DNA from 4 places in the Streptomyces sp. NPDC041124 genome. Region 2 is predicted to be linked to each of the others. Evidence: riboswitches for the same ligand, from Rfam matches in the RefSeq annotation. Region 2 holds a riboswitch; each other region holds the start of a gene.
What was found. A riboswitch is a leader RNA that binds a small molecule or an ion and turns the genes downstream of it on or off. The one in region 2 is predicted to bind cyclic di-AMP.

Region 1: another riboswitch for cyclic di-AMP. It lies ahead of ACZ6A9_RS03705 (transglycosylase SLT domain-containing protein); the one in region 2 lies ahead of ACZ6A9_RS17840 (C40 family peptidase).
Region 3: another riboswitch for cyclic di-AMP. It lies ahead of ACZ6A9_RS31290 (M23 family metallopeptidase); the one in region 2 lies ahead of ACZ6A9_RS17840 (C40 family peptidase).
Region 4: another riboswitch for cyclic di-AMP. It lies ahead of ACZ6A9_RS27045 (transglycosylase family protein); the one in region 2 lies ahead of ACZ6A9_RS17840 (C40 family peptidase).

The regions. Positions count from the first base shown of each region.
Region 1 covers NZ_JBVIYR010000001.1:779,007-784,194, forward strand. The annotation lists gene ACZ6A9_RS03695 (LolA family protein) at 1-537, opposite strand, end outside; gene ACZ6A9_RS03700 (polyprenyl synthetase family protein) at 772-1,782, opposite strand; cyclic di-AMP (ydaO/yuaA leader) riboswitch at 2,310-2,480, shown strand; gene ACZ6A9_RS03705 (transglycosylase SLT domain-containing protein) at 2,484-2,966, shown strand; gene ACZ6A9_RS03710 (HAD family hydrolase) at 2,930-3,802, opposite strand; gene fahA (fumarylacetoacetase) at 4,429-5,188, shown strand, end outside.
Region 2 covers NZ_JBVIYR010000006.1:99,143-104,330, reverse strand. The annotation lists gene ACZ6A9_RS17850 (ATP-dependent Clp protease proteolytic subunit) at 1-404, shown strand, start outside; gene ACZ6A9_RS17845 (hypothetical protein) at 412-720, shown strand; cyclic di-AMP (ydaO/yuaA leader) riboswitch at 1,059-1,245, shown strand; gene ACZ6A9_RS17840 (C40 family peptidase) at 1,249-1,722, shown strand; gene ACZ6A9_RS17835 (ATP-binding protein) at 1,832-2,299, opposite strand; gene ACZ6A9_RS17830 (helix-turn-helix domain-containing protein) at 2,513-3,373, shown strand; gene ACZ6A9_RS17825 (DUF397 domain-containing protein) at 3,383-3,607, shown strand; gene ACZ6A9_RS17820 (8-amino-7-oxononanoate synthase) at 3,697-4,824, opposite strand; gene bioB (biotin synthase BioB) at 4,971-5,188, shown strand, end outside.
Region 3 covers NZ_JBVIYR010000015.1:92,920-98,107, forward strand. The annotation lists partial or broken gene ACZ6A9_RS31280 (GNAT family N-acetyltransferase) at 1-132, opposite strand, end outside; gene ACZ6A9_RS31285 (SGNH/GDSL hydrolase family protein) at 158-943, opposite strand; gene ACZ6A9_RS31290 (M23 family metallopeptidase) at 1,147-2,076, opposite strand; cyclic di-AMP (ydaO/yuaA leader) riboswitch at 2,079-2,242, opposite strand; gene ACZ6A9_RS31295 (tyrosine-protein phosphatase) at 2,850-3,647, shown strand; gene ACZ6A9_RS31300 (DUF6126 family protein) at 3,676-3,804, opposite strand; gene ACZ6A9_RS31305 (helix-turn-helix domain-containing protein) at 3,801-4,415, opposite strand; gene ACZ6A9_RS31310 (aspartate aminotransferase family protein) at 4,490-5,188, opposite strand, start outside.
Region 4 covers NZ_JBVIYR010000011.1:81,097-86,284, reverse strand. The annotation lists gene ACZ6A9_RS27055 (cytochrome P450 family protein) at 1-1,257, shown strand, start outside; gene ACZ6A9_RS27050 (transglycosylase family protein) at 1,405-2,379, shown strand; cyclic di-AMP (ydaO/yuaA leader) riboswitch at 2,585-2,754, shown strand; gene ACZ6A9_RS27045 (transglycosylase family protein) at 2,759-3,469, shown strand; gene eno (phosphopyruvate hydratase) at 3,733-5,019, shown strand; gene ACZ6A9_RS27035 (FtsB family cell division protein) at 5,165-5,188, shown strand, end outside.

The sequences.
Region 1 (5,188 bases), on a different contig from region 2:
CTCGCCGGAGGCGTCGACCGTGCCGTGGTAGACCTCGTTGGACCCGCTGTCGTAGCCCCAGACGTCCTCGCCGTCGTGGATCAGGCTGTACTCGGCGGCGTCCTCCAGGATCGACACCTTCTGCCGGTCCGGGCCGTCGGCCGCGATCCTCAGCGTGTGCGTGCCGGACGCCAGTTCGGTGAGCTTGGCGGACGGGTCGGCAGAGGAGCCGCCGTCACCGCCCTGCTCCGCCGCGCCGGACATCAGGCCGCTCTCCAGGCCGCCGAGGTCCGGCAGCCCGAGGTCCGTGGTGATCTTCACGGTGCCGGACAGCTGCTCCACGTCCGACTTCGCGATCTTCTCGATGAGCTGCGCGGCGGTGATCTCCGGCAGGTCGGGGTCGCCGGAGCTGGCGATCGCGGGGACGAGCCCGATGGTCGCGGCCGCCACCCCCATCACCGTGACCGGGACGACGTACCGCGCGGCCCTGCGCCGCCTCGTGCGCGGTTCGCCGGCCTCTCCCGCGGTGGTCGTGTGGTCGGATTCGTACGGTGCCATGTGTGCCCTCCGTCGTCGGCGGCGGCTTCCGTCTCGTGTCCACGCACCAGTCTCGCCCTGAGCCGCCATTCTCACCCGAACCGGTGAGAAGTGGTGTTGTCCGTCGTGGTCCATCCGACCAAATCCGGCGGGCGGACGCGTCAGACCCCGGGCTCAACTCCGTGTACTGCTGGGGTATGACACGGAGGGTGGTTCCCTCCCCCGCCCCGTAGGGGTCGAGGGGGGACGGCGGACTCAGCCCGCGCGGTGCACCACCGCGTCGCACAGCTCCACCAGGGCCGCCTTGGCCTCGCACTCGCGCAGCGGGGCCAGCGCCGCGCGCGCCTCCTCGGCGTAGCGGACGGTGTCCCGGCGGGCCTGCTCCAGCGCGGGGTGGGCGCGCAGCAGGCGCAGCGCCTCGGCGTGCCGGGTGTCGTCGGTGAGGTCGGAGTCGAGCAACTCGCACAGGGCGACGTCCTCGGGCAGCCCCAGCCGGGCCGCCCGCTCGCGCAGGCGCAGCACGGGCAGGGTGGCGATGCCCTCGCGCAGGTCGGTGCCGGGGGTCTTGCCGGACTCGTGGGTGTCGGAGGCGATGTCGAGGACGTCGTCGGCGAGCTGGAAGGCGACGCCGAGGCGCTCGCCGTACTGGGTGAGCACGTCCACCACCGTCTCGTCGGCGCCGGACATCATCGCGCCGAACCGGCAGGAGACGGCGACCAGCGAGCCGGTCTTGCCCCCGAGCACGTCCAGGTAGTGGTCGACCGGGTCACGGCCGTCCTGCGGTCCCGCGGTCTCCAGGATCTGCCCGGTGACCAGCCGCTCGAACGCCTCGGCCTGCACCCGCACCGCCTCCGGGCCGAGGTCGGCCAGGATGTGCGAGGCCCGGGCGAAGAGGAAGTCGCCGGTGAGGACCGCGACGGAGTTGCCCCAGCGGGTGTTGGCGCTGTCCACGCCGCGCCGCACGTCGGCCTCGTCCATCACGTCGTCGTGGTACAGCGTGGCCAGGTGGGTCAGCTCCACCACCACGGCGGAGGGCACCACGCCGGGCGCGTAGGGGTCGCCGAACTGGGCGGCGAGCATCACGAGCAGCGGGCGGAACCGCTTGCCGCCGGCCCGCACCAGGTGCTGGGCGGCGCCCGTGATGAAGGGGACCTCACTCTTGGTGGCCTCGATCAGCCCTTCCTCGACAGCCGTCATTCCGGCCTGGACATCGGCTTCCAGAGCCTGGTCCCGCACGCTCAGCCCGAACGGCCCGACGACGGTCACGAGGGGTCTCCTGTCTGCTGGTGTCCACTGGCGATCACACGGAATGTCGATAGGTCGCTGCCCTCACTCAAGTCAGCGTATCCGGTCACGTTTCGATCACCACCGGCACCCGGGGTTACAGGCAGGGCGGTACGGGGCCGGGGGCGGGGTGTTCGCGACCGGGTCGACGGCAGTGGACATTCCCTCCCTTTGGCGGACGTACCGGCACCCACATCACCCCGTCCGGACGTGCGTCCGATTTACCTCTCTTGGTCACCGAATTCCCGTTGGCGGCAAATGCTCTCGCATTCCCCGGCCAGTGAAGTGAGTCACGCGCCGCCCGTGGAGCCCGCCACGCCCGCAGTCCGGCGTGCTCCCTTCCCCTGAACGGGAGTTGACCCTCCGTGAGCACAAAGGATCAAGCACCCCAAATCACCCGTTCGAAGATCAAACGGCTGCTTGTGTGACGCCCTCACTTGTTCCCCCCATCCGCTCTCGCATACGTTCCGGGCCTGCCGGGCGGACGCCGAATCCTGCCACCGCCCGCACCACACCCATCGACGAACTCACGCACGGCAGGAGCGGGGGACCCAGGTAAGTCGCCGCACCGGGCATCGCACCGGGACGGCTCGGGGTGAAGCCATGCCCGCAGGGGCACGGCCGGGCACTCTCCCGCCCGAACCCGACAGCTCACCTCGCAGGCGTAGGAGAGGAACCCAGACATGCCCGCTTCCGGTCAGCCCCGCTTCGGCCGTCGCCGCCTCGCCCGCTCCCTCGCCGTCGCCGGTGCCGGCGTCGCCGTGGTCGCCCTCCCGCTGTTCGGCGCCACCGGTGCCGCCGCGGCCACCACGACGTCCACCACCACTGCCTCGGCCACGGCGTACCCGGACACCCTCGACGGCTGGATCCGCGAGTCGCTGGACGTGATGGCGCAGCACGGCATCCCGGGCTCCTACGAGAGCATCCACCGCAACATCATGCGCGAGTCCTCCGGCAACCCCGCCGCCATCAACCTGTGGGACTCCAACGCCGCCAAGGGCACCCCGTCCAAGGGCCTGCTCCAGGTCATCGACCCGACCTTCCAGGCCTACCACGTGCCCGGCACCGCCTTCGACCCGTTCGACCCGGTCGCGAACATCACGGCGGCCTGCAACTACGCCGCCGACCGCTACGGCTCCATCGACAACGTCTTCGGCGCGTACTGAGCCGACCGCTGACGGCCCAGCACGGCCGCACCACCGAACAGTCGCTCGAGGACGACGGCCACGCCGTCGTCCTCGTTCGACGTGGTGATCTCGTCGGCCACCGCCTTCAGCTCGGGGTGCGCGCCCGCCATGGCGACACCGTGCGCCGCCCAGTCGAACATGGGGATGTCGTTCGGCATGTCGCCGAAGGCGACCGTCCGCTGCGGGCTCAGCCCCAGGTGCTCGGCGGCCAGCGCGAGGCCGGTCGCCTTCGTCACCCCGCACGGCTGGAGCTCCACGGTCCCCGGCCCCGACATGGTGACCGTGGCCAGGGAACCGACCACCGACCGCGCCGCCGCCGCCAACGCGTCGTCGGACAGCAGCGGGTGGCGCAGCAGCACCTTGCTGATCGGCCGCTCCCACAGCTCGCCGCGCCGCTCTACCCGCACGGCGGGCAGCGTCGGGTGCGGCATCAGATAGCCCGGCTCGATCAGCGTCAGCCCGTCGACACCGTCCTGGTCGACCGCGGCGTACACCTCCCCCACCTCGGCCTCGATCTTGCCGACCGCGGTCTCCGCCAGTTCCCGGTCCAGCCGGACGGACCACAGCATCCGGTGCGCGCCGGCGTCGTACACCTGCGCGCCCTGCCCGCACACCGCGAGCCCCGTGCACCCGAGCTGGTCGAGGAGCGGCCGCACCCTGGGGACCGGGCGGCCCGTCACCACGAGGTGCTGGGCACCGGTCTGCGCCACCCGCGCGAGCGCGGCGAGTGACCGGTCGGACACGGTGTCGTCGCCGCGCAGCAGCGTCCCGTCCAGGTCGGTGGCGATGAGCGAACAATCGGTGGGTGCGGCCATGATCAGAGAATACGGACCACGCGCCCCTCCGATTCACCGTGCCCGGTTCCGCTCGCTTCGGTGCGATTCCCCTTCCGTAGTCGCCGGGTAGAGACCGGTTCCGGCCTCTTTCACCGTTTGGCGAGAACATCGGGCATCTTTCACCGTTGGGCGAGAGCATCGGCCGCTGTCTACCGTCCGCCCGGGATGGGGCGGTACCTTCCCAACAGTCCAGGGGGACTTGACCGGGCGGCCAGGTGAGCAGTGGACGCGTGCGCGCGCTGAGCCCGAGGAGCGCGGCGAGGGGGAACGGGAGCGCCGGCGGGAACCGCGCGCCCCGGCGGACGCGCCGCGCAGCCCCTTCATGGAACCGGAGTTCACCACCGCCGTGGGCCGGGTGCGGCCACGGGCCCGGGTGGCGGTGCTGTACGAGGGGGCCGAGCCGACGGCTTTCCTGCCCCACGAGCGGGAAGCCCTGCATGTCCGCCTCGCGCCCGCGCACTCGCCGCCCGCGAGCCACCTCCGGCACCGGCTCCCACACCGGCTCCGGAACTCCGCTCTGCACAAGACCGCCGTCCGGCCCGTAACGTGTGGCACGGCCACGGACACGTGGAGCACCCGCGCACACGAAAGCGAGGCAGCACCCGATGCCCCCCTTCGATGTCCCCGAGGGCGACCCCTTCGGCCCGCACAACCTGCCGTACGGCGTCTTCTCGCCCCCCGGCTCGTCGGAGCGGACCGTCGGCGTCCGGCTCGGCGACCACGTCCTCGACGCCGGCGCCGCGGCGCACGCCCTGGGCTCCCCCTACGCCTCCCTGCTCGCCCGCCCGACCCTCAACCCGCTGCTGGCGGCGGGCCGTACGGCCTGGTCGGACGTGCGGCGGGCGCTCACCGCCTGGGTGACCGTCCCCGCGCACCGGGAGACCGTCGAGCCGCTGTTCCACCCGCTGTCCGAGGTGACCCTGCACCTGCCCTTCGAGGTCGCCGACTACGTCGACTTCTACGCCTCCGAGAACCACGCCCGGAACGTCGGCCGCATGTTCCGCCCCGACGCCGCCGACTCCCTGACGCCCAACTGGAAGCACCTGCCGATCGGTTACCACGGCCGGTCCGGCACGGTCGTGGTGTCCGGCACCGATGTCGTCCGTCCCTCCGGCCAGCGCAAGGCGCCCGCCGACGCCGCCCCGGTGTTCGGGCCGTCCGTCCGGCTGGACATCGAGGCGGAGGTCGGCTTCGTGGTCGGGACCCCGTCCGAGCGGGGCCGGCCGGTGGCGCTCGGCGACTGGCGCGACCACGTCTTCGGCCTCTGCCTCCTCAACGACTGGTCCGCCCGCGACGTCCAGGCCTGGGAGTACGTGCCCCTCGGCCCGTTCCTCGGCAAGTCCTTCGCCACCTCGGTGTCGGCCT
Region 2 (5,188 bases):
ACGCCGCCTCGGCGATCCACGACACGCTGCGCTACGTCACCTGCGACGTGGAGACGGTCTGCCTCGGCCGGGCGGAGGGGACCGCCGCGCTGCTGCTGGCCGCCGGCGCTCCGGGCAAGCGGCTGATGCTGCCCGGCTCCCGCCTGGTGCTCCGTCAGCCGGCCGTGATGGAGCCGGTCGAGGGGAGCGCGAGCGATCTGGCGTCCCGGTCCGAGGAGTTGTCCCGGATCCGGGCCCGCACGGAGGAGATGCTCGCGCGGTACACGGGCCGCACCGCGGAACGGGTCCGGGCGGACATGGAGCGGGACCTGGTCCTCGACGCGCAGGCCGCGGTGGACTACGGCCTGGCGGACCGGATCGTGCCCCACCGCGGGGGCGGTCACACGGCCGCCGGCGCGAGGTGAGCCGCGGATGCTGCCCCCCGAACCGCCTCCGCTGCCCGCGCTCACCCGGGCGGAGGCCGAAGTGATCGACCGGTACCTCGAGGTCGTCGACCTGCTGGGCCGGGTCAACCCGGCCCTGAGCGGAGACACCTACCGGGGACTGCGCGCGGCCCAGGCCCTGGTAGGCAAGGCCGTCGCACTCCGCGACGCGCTGACCCTGATGCACCGGCGCGGCGAGACGGAACTGCACTCCGCCACGCTGGCCCGGGCGCTGCGGGTGCTGGACGGAGAGCGGCGCACGGCCCGGGTCACGCTGCCGCCGGATCCGGGGAGTTGACACCTCGGCGGGCGAGCCGGCGGCCGGGCCGCGACACGCCTTCCAACGGACCAAATGGCGTACCCCCATCCGGCGTAGACGAACGTCCTGTTCCGGACCGGTCCAAGTTGCGCTCCCTGCGCGGCCTGAGAGCGGAAGGGGGCATTTCGTCGCTGGTCCGGGGCTCACCGGGGCAGCGGGCGACGGCTCGAACAGTGCGCTGTCCACCCGAACGGATGAGTGGTGAGTAACAACACAAACCCCACGTTCCGTTGTGTTTTCGATCGCGCGATGAGCCAAGATCCGTGACTGACGACAAGACCCCGCCGCCGCGGCGGGGCGATCCGGGCGGACGCCGAGTCCTGCCGCCGCCCGGATGACCGGTCGACAGGAGTGGATCGGCAGGAGTGGAGGACCCAAGCACGACGGGTCGCCGGAACACCGGTTCCGAGCAGCCCTTGGGGTGAAGCCGCACTCGTGCGGCCGGGCCACTTCGCCAGCCCGAATCCGACAGGTCATCCTTCACAGGCGGCTGACGAAGGGTTGCGCATGACTGCGCTCAATCGTGTCCCGTCTCTCATGGCCCGGGCCGGTACGGCCTCGGCCCTCACCCTGGCCGCCGTGGGCGGCTCCATCGTGGTCCCCGGGGGCGCCTCGGAGGCGGCCGCCGCGAGCCACGCCACCAAGGCGCTGAGCATCGCCGCGTCCAAGAAGGGCTCCCCGTACCAGTGGGGCGCCGTCGGACCGAGCCGGTTCGACTGCTCGGGGCTGACGCTGTACTCGTTCAAGAAGGCGGGCAAGAAACTGCCGCGTACGGCCGCCCAGCAGTACAACAACACGCGCCACATCTCCGCCGGCAGCCGCAGGGCCGGAGACCTGGTGTTCTTCCACTCGGGCGGCTACGTCTACCACGTGGGCATCTACGCCGGGAAGGGCAAGATCTGGCACGCTCCGAAGACCGGGGACGTGGTGCGCCTGCAGAAGATCTGGACCCGGAGCGTCTCGTACGGCCGCGTGGGGTGATCCGGCGGGGCGGCGGCGCGCGCGGGGGCGCCGCCGCCCCGCCGGCACACACCGCCGACCCGCCCCGCCGCCCCGCCGGCACGCGCCCCCGCGCCTGCCACCGCCGCGCCTAAACCTCCTGCTGTCCCGCCGCCGTGACCGCTTCGGCAGCCCGGACGGCCCCCGTCCAGGGGAGGTCGACCGCGACCGTCTTGCCGCCCTCCCGCGTGGGGCGGATCCTGAGCCTGCCTCCGTGTTCCGCCGCCAGACAGCGGATGATGACCAGCCCCCGCCCGTTGTCCTGCTGCACCGCGGCGGGCAACCGCTTGGGGAAACGGGGATGGCTGTCCGTCACACCGATGTGCACCCGTTCCTCGCGGACCAGGACCACGTCCACCCTGAACGTGGGTGACCGGCCGAGCGTGTGCTGCACCGCGTTGGTGGCGAGTTCCGACACGATCAGCCGGACGGTGTCGGACAACTCCGCGTCCGCCGGCATGCCCCACTCCACCAGTGCCCCCACCACATGGGCGCGGGCGACGGAGACCGAAGCGGGATCGCTCGGCAGAGTGACGGATGCTTCCAGATGGTCTGCCATGGCGACGTCGTCCCTTTCCCACGGGCCCCGCAGTCCGACACTGAGCGGCTGGTTCGAGTACGGTCCCGCACTGGTGCTTCGTCGCCAGACTGCCATCACCACACGGCACGGCGCGGCGATCCACCTGGATATGCATATATCTGTCGCTCGAAGCGGTGAACTCTGCGACGGGAGACCGTATCCGGGCGGCTCGGAAGGAGTAAGGAGAAGCCCATGCAGCACGGTCCCGCGGTGCGCCGCCGCAAACTGGGCGCCGAATTGCGTGCACTGCGCACCTCGGCGGCACTCACCAGCGGTGAGGCGGCCCGGCTGGCGGGCTGGCACCAGTCGAAGGTGAGCCGGATCGAAACGGGCACGAGCGGGGTGAAACCGGCCGATGTGCGGTTACTGCTCGACGTCTACGGTGTGGCGGATCCGCAGTTGCGGGAGTTGCTGCTGGTGCTGTCGGGCACCGGTGACGGCGGCGACAGGCACCACTGGTGGCACGCCTACCGGGGCGTGCTGCCGCCCACCTACCGGGACTTCATCAGCCTGGAGTCGCAGGCGAGCGCGATGCGCACCCTGGAGACCACGGTGATCCCGGGACTGCTGCAGACCCCGGAGTACGCCCGCGCGGTGACGGAGGCCGCCCTGGAGGGCGAGTCGGAGGAACGGCTGGACGCCCTGGTGGAGGTGCGGCTGACCCGGCAGGACGTGCTGCGTGCTCAGCCGCCCCTGGAGCTGAGCGCGGTGCTGGACGAGGCGGTGCTGCGCCGGGAGGTCGGCGGCCCCGGAGTGATGGCACGTCAGCTGGCGCGGCTGGTCGAGGCGGCCCGGCTGCCCCAAGTGCGATTGCAGGTACTGCCGTTCAGCGCCGGGGCACACATCGGCGTCACGGGTCCTTTCGTCATCTTTTCGTTCTCGCGCAGGTCTGATCTCGACGTGGTGGTTCTCGACCACTTGACGAGTAGCCTCCATCTGGAGCGGAAAGAAGACCTCCGGGCCTATGTGGATGCCTTCAACGCCCTCTCGGCCCACGCCCTGTCACCAGAGGACTCGTTGGATTTCATCGCCGGCGCAGCCGCCGGCGCGTAAGGAGGCACGATGCCCGCACCTCCCCGGACCGTCCCTTCCAGCCTCGCCCTGCACGGTGTGCGGTGGCTGCGCAGCAGTTACAGCACGGGGGCGAACAACTGCGTCGAGACCGCCAGGCCGGCCACCGGCCCCCTGGCCGGGCTGCTCGCCGTGCGCGACTCCAAGGACCCCGACGGGCCCGCGCTGCTCTTCTCCCCCGGGCGCTGGGCGGAGTTCGTGACCGCGGTCCGCTGACCCGGCTCACCGGCACCCATCCGACCGACACAGCCACCGATCCGACCGATCGTCCGTCATCGCGCGACGCACGGCCCTGCCACGCCGACTCATGGCCGCGTTTCGCCGATCACCCGCACAGCACGTTCGATCTCTGCCCCGGACAGGTCCGCACGGGCGGTCAGCCTGAGCCGTGAGACGCCGTCGGGCACGGAAGGAGGACGGAAGCAGCCCACGGCCAGGCCGGCCGCCCGGCAGTCGGCCGCCCATCGCACGGCCTGCTCCGGGGAAGGGGCACGCACGGAGACGACCGCGGCGTCCGGACGCACCGCTTCCAGACCCGCGGCCGTCAGCCGCTCGTGCAGTTCGCGCGCCACCGCGCCCGCCCGCGCCGCCCGCCCGGGTTCGCGGCGCAGCAGCCGGAGTGCCGCCAGCGCCGCGCCCACCGCCGCCGGCGCCAGCCCCGTGTCGAAGATGAACGTCCGCGCCGTGTTGACCAGATGCCGGATCACCCGGGCCGGGCCCAGCACCGCCCCGCCCTGACTGCCGAGCGACTTGGACAAGGTCACGGTCACGACGACGTCGTCGGCGCCCGCGAGACCCGCCGCGTACGGGGCGCCGCGCCCGCCGTCACCGAGCACTCCGAGGCCGTGCGCGTCGTCGAGGACCAGGCCCGCTCCGTGCTCCCGGCACACCCCGGCCAGTTCCGCGAGCGGGGCGGCGTCGCCGTCCACCGAGAAGACGGTGTCGGACACGGCCACGGCGGGCCCGTCGTGCCCCTGGAGCGCCTTGCCGACGGCATCGGGGTCGGAGTGCGCGGCGACGTGCGTCGCACCGCGGGCCAGCCGGCAGCCGTCGATCAGCGAGGCGTGGTTGCCCGCGTCGGAGACGATCCTCGACCCGTGCGGGGCGAGCGCGGTGACGGCGGCCAGGTTGGCTGCGTAGCCGGAGGAGAGGACCAGGGCGGCCTCGAAGCCGCAGAACGCGGCCAGCTCGCGCTCCAGCTCCGCGTGGAGTTCGGTGGTGCCGGTGACCAGCCGGGACCCGGTCGAGCCGCCGCCCCAGGTCCGCGCGGCCCCCGCCGCGCCCTCGGTGACCTCGGGGTGCCGCGCCAGGCCCAGGTAGTCGTTGCTCGCCAGATCGAGCAGCGGCGTGTCGGCGGCCCGCGGACGCAGGGTGCGCACGAGCCCGGCCCGGCGGCGCAGTTCCGCCTGCTCGTCGATCCAGCCGAACGCCATGGCTCCTCCGGGGTTTTGTAGGCAGTGCACAGACATTAGCGGGAGGCCCCGCGGGCCACTGTGTGGCGATACCCACACCTGCGAACACCTCTGTTGTACGAACCCTCCTTGGCCGGAGCGGGTCGGGTAGGACAGGATCGGCTCTCATGGACCTGCTGAACACGCTGGTGGACAAGGGGCTTCGGCGCGAGACGCCGACCCGCGCGGAAGCACTGGCCGTCCTCGCGACGTCCGACGACGACCTGCTCGAGGTGGTGGCCGCGGCCGGGAAGGTGCGGCGGCACTGGTTCGGCCGGCGGGTGAAACTGAACTACCTCGTCAATCTCAAGTCCGGTCTGTGCCCGGAGGACTGTTCCTACTGCTC
Region 3 (5,188 bases), on a different contig from region 2:
GCCGCTCGCGCACCCGCCGGGCGTCGTACCGGCCGAGCCGTTCCAGATCCGGGCGCGGCGCACGACCGCGCGCAGCTCCGCCACCGGCTCGACGTCCGCCGCGGTCGCCGGCCGCGTGCCCCAGTCCCCCATGATCGGCACGCTACCGCGCAAAGTCTCACGCCACGGCGGCGATCCGCACCTTGATGTCGTCCGGTGACAGCGGGCCCTTGGCGATCACGTGGTCGCCGGAGGACTCGCCGCGCAGCCGCCGGCCGATCCACGGCACCAGGTACTCACGGGCCCACTGGACGTTGTCCCGGCGGACCTCCAGGGCGCCGCGGGGCGGCAGTTGCGGCCAGGGCTGTTCCGGGTCGGCGGGGACGTCCAGGCCGAGGGCGAGTCCCGCGCGGAGCGCCACACGGGTGTGTCCCTCGGGCGACAGGTGCAGCCGGTCGGCGTCCCAGGCCCTGCGGTCCTGGACGCTCCTGAGGGACCACAGGTCCAGCACCGGGCAGCCGTAGCGGTCGGCGACGGCCCGCACGTGCCCGTTGTAGGTGGCGATCTTGCCGCGCAGGTGCTTCAGGACGGGGACACCGCGGGTGTCGAACCCGGTCGTCACCAGCACGGTGCCGGACACGGCCGTGAGCGCGGCGATCGCCCGCTCGAAACGCTCGGCCACCTCGTCGGGGTCGGAGCCCGGACGCAGGATGTCGTTGCCGCCCGCGCAGAAGGAGACCAGATCGGGGGCGAGTTCCACGGCTCTCGGGAGCTGGTCCGCCACGATCTGGTCCAACAGCTTTCCGCGCACGGCGAGATTGCTGTACTCGAAGGCTCCCTCGGGCCGGAGGTCTGCTAGGAGGACGGCGAACCGGTCGGCCCAGCCGACGAACGCCCCGTCGGGGCCGGGGTCGCCGACGCCCTCGGTGAAACTGTCCCCCACCGCCACGTACGACCCGATCACTCTTCTGCTCTCATTCCTCGAATCGTCTGCCACAGCAGGCCATGATTCACCTTTCGATGTGACCTACGCGACCGTAGGCAGGGGTTGACGCGCGGTGAGATAAGCCACTCCCGGGTGTCGGCCCTTTCCGGAATACGCCGAAGGCCGGCCCCGGGGGTGGGAGCCGGCCTTCGGCGCGCGGGTCAGGAAGGGTGCCGCAGGGGTCAGATGGAGACGCCCTTGGAGCGGAGGTAGGAGACCGGGTCCACGTCCGAGCCGTAGCTCGGACCGGTGCGGATCTCGAAGTGCAGGTGCGGGCCGGTCGAGTTGCCGGTCGAGCCGGAGAGGCCGACCTGCTGGCCGCCGCTCACGGTCTGGCCGGCGGAGACGGACAGCGAGGACAGGTGGGCGTACTGGGCGTAGTGGCCGTCGTCGAGCCTGATGACGACCTGGTTGCCGTACGCGCCGGCCCAGCCCGCGGAGACGACCGTGCCGGAGCCGACGGCCTTCAGCGAGGTGCCGGTCGGGACGGCGAAGTCGACACCGGTGTGGTAGCCGCTGGACCACATGCTGCCGGCCACCTTGTAGGCGGTGCCGAGGCTGCCGCCGAGCACCGGGGAGCTGTAGCCGGAGGAGGCCTGGTTCGCGGTCGTCTGCGTGGACGCCTGCGGGGCGGTCCGCTCGGACGACTGCTGCGCCGGCTTCTCGGCGGGCTTCTCGGCCTTCGGCGCGGCCGGCTTGGGCGCGGCGGGCTTCGGCGTGGCGGACTTCTCCGGGGCCTCGGCGGCCTTGCCGTCCACGGAGAGCTTCAGGCCCGGGTGGATCAGTGACGGGTCGTCACCGACGACCTGGCGGTTGTCCGCGTAGAGCTTCTTCCAGCCACCGTCGACCTGCTCCGCCTCGGCGATCTTCGCGAGGTAGTCGCCGGCCTTCACGGTGTAGGTGCGGCCCTCACCGCTCTTCGCGGCGGCGGCCTTGTCGCTGGTGACGGAAAGGGACTGGACGGTCTTCTCGGGAGCCGACTGCGGGGCGGCGTGCGCGCCGGTGGCGCCGAGGAGCGGCAGGGCGAGTGCGGCGCCACCGGTTCCGGCGACGGCGATGGAACGGGTGAAACGCTGAGCCTTGGTACGGCGGTGCTTACCCTTCGCGGGCATGACGATTTCCTCTCCGGCGCCTACGAGGTGAGCTGTCGGGTTCGGACTGGAGATGCCCGGCCGCGAATTCACGCGACTTAACCCCAAGCCGTTCCGGAGACCGGAACAGGCAGTCGTACCTGTGGGTCCCCCGCTCCTGCCGTACACGGGTCAGTGTGTGCGGGCTCCGGGCGGCGGCAGGATTAGGCGTCCGTCCGGATCGGTTGGGAACGTAAGCGACCCGGATGCGAACGGACAAGCGAAGGTTCGCCGCGAACGCTCTTTTTCGTGATCCACGGGGCGAAACGACGTCACCGAGCGTCGACCCGGATGCGGATTCCCCGCGTGAATTCCCTTGCCGTTCCGCTGAATTACGTGAACATGGCGACAACACACCGTCACCGATATGACGATGCTCACGCACCCCCTCCCCATCTCCTGCCCTATGGGGGCACGTTGGATCCAAACTGACTAATCGGACAGAAAGCGTGAATCAGGCGATCGTGGACGCCCGGGCCGGGACGCCTCCACACCCGGATCACCCTCGGTCCGGGGACGGGGGCGAGGCATTTCCATGCACTTAGTCCCTTTGAAGGCATTCAGTCCGATGTGACCCGAGATGACCATCTGGACGGCGCGGGGCGGGACGCCCCCGGGCCGTCGAGATCATCGCGGTCGTGGAGTGGTCGGGGCCTGCCTGTGGACAACTCATTGCCCCAGGCAGGCAATGTCGTATCGTCATGTGGTGCCCGTCGACGAGCCGCGGCGACGGCGCGGAGTGGGAGGAGTCCTTCGTGACGCAGCAGATCCCGTCGACCGAACCGGAGCTGGCCGGAGTACGCAACTTCCGCGACGTGGGCGGACTGCCGACCGTGGACGGACGGCGGGTGCGGCACGGAGTGCTGTTCCGCAGCGGTCACCTCGCCCACGCGACCGCGGAGGACGCCGTGTTCCTGTCCTCGCTGGGGCTGCACACGGTCTTCGACTTCCGCAACGCGGCCGACCAGAGGCTGGAGGGGGCGGACGTCGAGCTGCCGGGCGTGCGCAACGTGAACCTGCCGCTCAGCGACCCGGCGGACGGCGCCGAGTTCTGGCGGATGGTCCGCGACGGGGACCTGGACCAGCTGCGCTCGGTCCTCGCGGACGGCAAGGCCGCGGACCGGATGATCAGCTCCTACCGTCTGATCATCAAGGAGCGCACCGCCGAGCACGCGCTGGTGCTGCGCTCGCTCGCCGAGGACAGCGTCCCCGCGCTGATGCACTGCGCGGCGGGCAAGGACCGCGCGGGCCTGTCGGTGGCGGTGACGCTGCTCGCGCTGGGCGTCGAGCGGGACGCGATCGTCGACGACTACCTGAAGTCCAGCGCCAAGCACCGCCGCTACAAGGTGCACCGCAGCGGCAGCTCCGCCTCGGCCTACTCCCCCGAGGTGATGGAGCTGCTCGACCCCCTGTTCGACGCCCGGGCGGAGTACCTGTCGGCCGCCTTCGAGACCGTCGAGGAGACGTGGGGCGGCGTGGAGCCGTACCTGGAGCAGGGTCTCGGACTCACGGACGCGGACCGGGAGCGGCTGCGCTCGCGCATGCTCGACTGAGACGGCGCCCGGCGCCCCGTGCCGGGCCCTACTTCTTGGGAGCCACCTCGAACAGGAAGTAGATGAAGGCCGCGAGGATGTGCCCCACCACCACGTAGATGAACAGCCGCACCCACATGGCGCGGGGCAGCTTCTCCTCCAGGTCCTTGCCGGTCATATCGCGTCTCCGTGGATCGGGCCCAGGCACAGCGCGGCCGTGGGACTCTGCAGCAGGGTGTGGACGAACAGCAGCTCGACCCCGTCGGGATCGGACGCGTCGATACGGTGCGGGGTCAGCGAGTCGAAGTGCGCGCTGTCGCCCGGGGCGAGCCGGTGCAGGGTGTCCCCGAGGCGCAGCCGCAGCCGTCCCCTGAGGACGTACAGCCACTCCTCACCGGGGTGGACGCGCACGATGTCGCCCTGGGAACCGTGCGGCACGTGGACCCGCAGCGCCTGCATGCCGCGCCCCGCGGCACCGGCCGGCCAGTAGGTCCAGCCGCCCGCGGTGGTGGAGTCCATGTCGGAGGCCCGCACCACCGCGTCCCGGTCGGCGGACGTCTCGCCGAGCAGCTCGGAGACGGTCGTACCGTAGATGCGGGCGAGGGAGAGCAGCATCGGCAGGGAGGGCTGGCGCTGCCCGGTCTCCAGACGGGAGAGGTGGGCGGGCGACAGCCCCGCGTCGCGGGCGGCGACCTCCAGGGTCAGTGAGGCCCGTCGCCGCAGGGCGCGCAATTGCGGCGCGACCGCGGGGAGCGCGCCGGCCGGCGGCTCGGTCTCGGAGGAGCTCATGGCTCCATTCAGCCGGACTTTTGCCCCTGTGGCAATTTTCTTGCCTGGGAGGCAAAATCCTCGGGGTCGCCCGGTCAGCGGTCGGTGACCGCCTGTTTCACCAGCGTCCTGCCGAACTCCCAGATGAGTCCGCCGTCGTGCGCGTCGTCCATCACGGCGGTGAAGGCGTGCACGAACCGCTCCACGTCCGCCTCGTCGATGATCAGCGGCGGGATCAGTTTGATCACCTCCATGTGGTCCCCCGACACCTGGGTGAGGATGCGGTGCCGCTGCAGCAGCGGCACGACCACCATCTGTGCGAAGAGGCCCGGGCGGGCGGCCTGCAGCATGGTCCAGCGCGAGCGCAGCCGCAGCGACCGGGGCCGGCCGAACTCGATGCCGATCATCAGGCCCCGGCCGCGGACGTCGGCGAGCAGCTCGTACGTGTCGACGAGGGCGGCCAGCCGGGACCGCAGCAGTTCCCCGGTGGTCCGCACGTGCGCGACGATCCGCTCGTTCTCCATGACCGACAGCACCGCGAGGCCCGCCGCCATGGCCTGGGCGTTGGCCCCGAAGCTGGCCGAGTGGACCAGCACCCGGTCCATCGACGAGAAGACCTTCTTGAAGATCCAGTCCTTGCCGATGGTCGCCCCCACCGGCACGTACCCGCCGGAGAGCGCCTTGGCCACGCACAGCAGGTCCGGCTCCACGCCCTCCTCGTGCTGGTAGGCGTAGAAGTCGCCGGTCCTGCCCAGCCCGGTCTGCACCTCGTCGGCGATCAGCAGGGCCTTGTG
Region 4 (5,188 bases), on a different contig from region 2:
CCGTACCCCGCCTACGCCTGGCTGCGTGAGCACGCGCCCGTGCGGAAGACCCGGCTGCCCAGCGGCGTGGAGGCCTGGCTGGTCACGAGGTACGCCGACGCCCGGCAGACCCTCGCCGACCACCGGCTGTCCAAGAATCCCGCGCACCACGACGAGCCGGCGCACGCCAGGGGCAGGACCGGTATCCCCGGTGAGCGGCAGGCGGACCTGATGACGCACCTGCTGAACATCGACCCGCCGGACCACACCCGGCTGCGGCGGCTGGTCAGCAAGGCGTTCACCCCGCGCCGGGTCGCCGAGTTCGCGCCCCGGGTGCGGGAGCTCACCGACGGGCTCATCGACACGTTCGCGGACCGTGGCTCCGCCGACCTCATCCACGAGTTCGCCTTTCCCCTGCCCATCTACGCGATCTGCGACCTGCTCGGCGTCCCGCGCGAGGACCAGGACGACTTCCGGGACTGGGCGGGCATGATGATCCGTCACGGCGGGGGCCCGCGCGGCGGTGTCGCCCGGTCGGTGAAGAAGATGCGCGGCTACCTCGCCGAGCTGATCCACCGCAAGCGTGCGGCGCTGCCCGCCGAGCCCGCACCGGGTGAGGACCTCATCTCCGGCCTCATCCGCGCCTCCGACCACGGCGAGCACCTCACCGAGAACGAGGCGGCCGCCATGGCGTTCATCCTGCTGTTCGCCGGCTTCGAGACCACCGTCAACCTGATCGGCAACGGCACCTACGCGCTGCTCACCCATCCCGGCGAGCGCGAGCGGCTGCAACGGGCCCTCGCCGCCGGCGACCACGGGCTGCTGGAGACGGGCGTGGAGGAACTCCTGCGCTACGACGGTCCCGTGGAGCTCGCCACCTGGCGGTTCGCCACCGAGCCGGTCGTCATCGGCGGCCGACGCATCGCCGCCGGCGACCCGGTGCTCGTCGTCCTGGCCGCCGCGGACCGGGATCCGGACCGGTTCGACGGCCCGGACGTCCTCGACCTCGGCCGGCGCGACAACCAGCACCTGGGGTACGGCCACGGCATCCACTACTGCCTGGGCGCCCCGCTGGCCCGTCTGGAGGGTCAGACCGCGCTCGCCACGCTGCTGACCCGCCTTCCGGACCTGCGACTCGCGGCGGAACCGGCCGAACTCCGCTGGCGCGGTGGGCTCATCATGAGGGGACTGCGCACACTCCCGGTGGAGTTCACGCCACCTCAGGGGGACGGATCGGCGCGCCCGCCGGTGCCCACGAGCGGACCGGCGCAAACATGACACGCCCTCAACTCTGTGATCTTCACGTGATCTGCGCGGCATGAACTTGTGACAAGTGATCGACTGCCGATACGTTCACCCATCAAGTGCGGTGCCCAAGGCTTCACTCACCGCGCCCGTCGTTGCTGTTCTGCGAAAGGTCTCCGCATGCTCTCCGGGAACGGTCGGCACCGTCGCCCCCGCCAGGCTCCGGCTCTCCTCGTCGCGGCCGGAGTGACCGGCTCCGCCATCGCGATCCCACTCCTCGGGGCCGGCGGCGCCAGCGCTGCCGACGGCACGGCCTGGGACCGGGTCGCCGAGTGCGAAAGCGGCGGCTCCTGGAGCCAGAACACCGGCAACGGTTACTACGGCGGCCTTCAGCTCACCCAGGACGACTGGGAGAAGTACGGCGGCCTGGACTACGCGCCCAGCGCCGACCAGGCCAGCCGCGGCCAGCAGATAGCGGTGGCCGAGAAGATCCTCGCCGACCAGGGCGTCGGCGCGTGGCGCACCTGTGGACTGCTCGGAGGGCTCGGAGGACTCGACCAGGACGCGCCCGCGGCCGACGCCGAGACCGGTACGCCCGGCTCGTCCGCGACGCCCGGATCCGGCGCTCCGTCCGCCTCTCCCTCTCCGTCGGCCACGACCGGCCCGTCGTCCGCCGCGGACGGCGAGAAGGGCGGCCCGGAGGCCTCGGCCGGCGCGTCGGCCGAATCCGGCACGCCCGTCGCACCGGAGGCCGGCGTTGGCGCGGACTCCAGCGCCTCGTCCCCCTCCGCCTCGACGGAACCCGAGCCCGACGAGGCGGACAAGGCGGGGCGAAACGGCGGCTCTTCGGAGGCCGACGCCACCGGGACCGGCCGTCACCGCGGCGCGAACGCCGAGGAGAGCAAGGAGGACTCCTCCTCCGGCTCGTCCGGCCGGCACGCCTCGCGGGGCCTCGACGCCTGGGGCGGCGGCACGTCCGACGACTCCTACACCGTGGAGTCCGGGGACAGCCTCTCGTCCATCTCCGACTCCCTTGCGCTCGACGGCGGATGGCGTGCGCTCTACCTGGTGAACGAGCGGCTCATCGGCGGCGACCCGGACTACATCCTGCCCGGTCAGGAGCTCGAGGTCGGGGACGGAGCGGGCGAAAAGTGACCTGCGAAAACGCCTGACACTGGCGGCAGTTGACGTCATGTTTCGCGCTGAATGTCCGATTTAAAGGCTGTGAGAGATAGGTCTCAGAAGCCGTGATCGTCTTTGATATTCCGCGGATCGCGTGTCTACGGTCGTGATCGCTCGCCATCGCGGGCCCCGGCTGCCGCCACGCCGAATCCTGCCAGTGGCAGCACGGGAACAGTCGTCGCGTCATGCGCCGTAGGCAGGAGCGGGGGACCCAAGGTAGGCGCCGGATCCGGGCAGTTGACGCCGGATACGGCTCGGGGTGAAGCCGCGTCCCGGGAGGGACGCGGCCGGGCAACTCAACCGGCCCGAACCCGACAGCTCACCTCGTAGGCGTCGGTGAGGGGATCCATCCATGCTGTTTTCCGGCAAGGGCAAGCACCGTCGTCCGTCCAAGGCCACCCGCGCCATCGCCGTCGCCGGCGTCGCGTCCGCCGCCGTCGCCGCCCCGCTGATGGCGGCCGGCAACGCCTCCGCCGCCACCGCCTCCGAGTGGGAGGCCGTCGCCCAGTGCGAGTCCGGCGGCAACTGGTCCATCAACACCGGCAACGGCTACTACGGCGGTCTGCAGTTCTCCGCCTCCACCTGGGCCGGCTTCGGCGGCACCAAGTACGCCTCCACCGCCGACCAGGCCACCAAGGCCCAGCAGATCGAGATCGCCGAGAAGGTCCTGGCGGGCCAGGGCAAGGGCGCCTGGCCGGTCTGCGGCAAGGGTCTGTCCAGCGCCGCCTACACCGGCTCCTCCTCGAACGGCTCGGGCTCCTCGCAGAACACCGGCTCCACCGAGACCCGGGACAGCGAGCGGAAGGCCTCCCGCTCCAGCGAGCGTCCGGCCGCCGAGAAGAAGGTGGAGAAGAAGGTCCAGAAGAAGACCGTCACCACCCCGACCGGCAAGAAGGTCGCCAAGGGCGACGGCGAGTACAAGGTCGTCACCGGCGACACCCTCAGCTCGATCGCCGAGGAGCACGACGTCAAGGGCGGCTGGGCCGAGCTCTTCGAGCTCAACGACGACATCGTCGCGGACGCCGACCTCATCTACCCGGGCCAGCAGCTGCACCTGAAGTAGGGCAGCGGCAGGTCCTCCCCGTCCCCACGGGCTCCCCGCCCCGGTGCGTCTTCCCCCGTACGCACCGGGGCGGGGCTTTTTCTCGGGCGCTTTCCGGTCACGATGCGGCGAAGGGTTTTTGTTCCATCTGGAAACAATCTAGGCTCGGTCCTGTCCACGGGACGGTCGACCGCTGGCCGATCCCCCGGAGCCGGTTAGGCTCGGTCCCGCAGGGCCCGCCGTGGCCCCGCTCACCGCGTCACATCCAAGAAGGAGATGCTCACGTGCCGTCCATCGACGTCGTCGTAGCCCGGGAAATCCTCGACTCCCGTGGCAACCCCACGGTCGAGGTCGAGGTCGGCCTCGACGACGGCAGCACGGGTCGTGCCGCCGTCCCGTCCGGCGCCTCCACCGGCGCCTTCGAGGCCATCGAACTCCGTGACGGCGATGCGAGCCGTTACCTGGGCAAGGGCGTGGAGAAGGCCGTCCTGGCCGTCATCGAGCAGATCGGCCCGGAGCTCGTCGGCTACGACGCCACCGAGCAGCGCCTGATCGACCAGGCCATGTTCGACCTGGACGCCACCGACAACAAGGGCTCCCTCGGCGCCAACGCCATCCTCGGCGTCTCGCTCGCCGTGGCCCACGCCGCCTCCGAGGCCTCCGACCTGCCGCTCTTCCGCTACCTGGGCGGCCCCAACGCGCACCTGCTGCCGGTGCCGATGATGAACATCCTGAACGGCGGCTCGCACGCCGACTCCAACGTGGACATCCAGGAGTTCATGATCGCCCCGATCGGCGCGGAGTCCTTCTCCGAGGCCCTGCGCTGGGGCACCGAGGTCTACCACACCCTGAAGAAGGTCCTGAAGGGCAAGGGCCTGGCCACCGGCCTCGGCGACGAGGGCGGCTTCGCCCCGAACCTCGGCTCCAACCGCGAGGCCCTCGACCTCATCCTCGAGGCCATCAGGGAGGCCGGCTACACCCCCGGCGAGCAGATCGCCCTCGCCCTCGACGTCGCCGCGTCCGAGTTCTACAAGGACGGCTCCTACACCTTTGAGGGCAAGGAGCGCACGGCCGCCGAGATGACCGAGTACTACGCCGAGCTCGTCGAGGCGTACCCGCTCGTCTCCATCGAGGACCCGCTGTTCGAGGACGACTGGGAGGGCTGGAAGACCATCACCGCCAAGCTCGGCGACAAGGTCCAGCTCGTCGGCGACGACCTGTTCGTCACCAACCCCGAGCGCCTCGCCCGCGGCATCGAGGAGAACGCCGCCAACGCCCTGCTGGTCAAGGTCAACCAGATCGGCTCCCTCACCGAGACCCTCGACGCCGTCGAGCTGGCCCAGCGCAACGGCTTCAAGTGCATGATGTCCCACCGCTCCGGCGAGACCGAGGACGTCACCATCGCCGACCTCGCCGTCGCCACCAACTGCGGCCAGATCAAGACCGGCGCCCCGGCCCGCTCCGAGCGCGTCGCCAAGTACAACCAGCTGCTGCGCATCGAGGAGATCCTCGACGACGCCGCGGTGTACGCCGGCCGCAGCGCCTTCCCGCGGTTCCGCGCGAACCAGTAGGCACAGCGCCCGCCCCGCCCACCGCTGGGCGGCGAGGGCCGAGCACCGCTCCGGCGGGCAGCGTCGTACGTACGTCCCCGCACCCGGTCCCGTACCGTGTGCGGGGACGTACGCGTGTGACGAAGGCGAACCGGAGGCGGGAACCATGGCGGTGAAGGACCGGGACCGT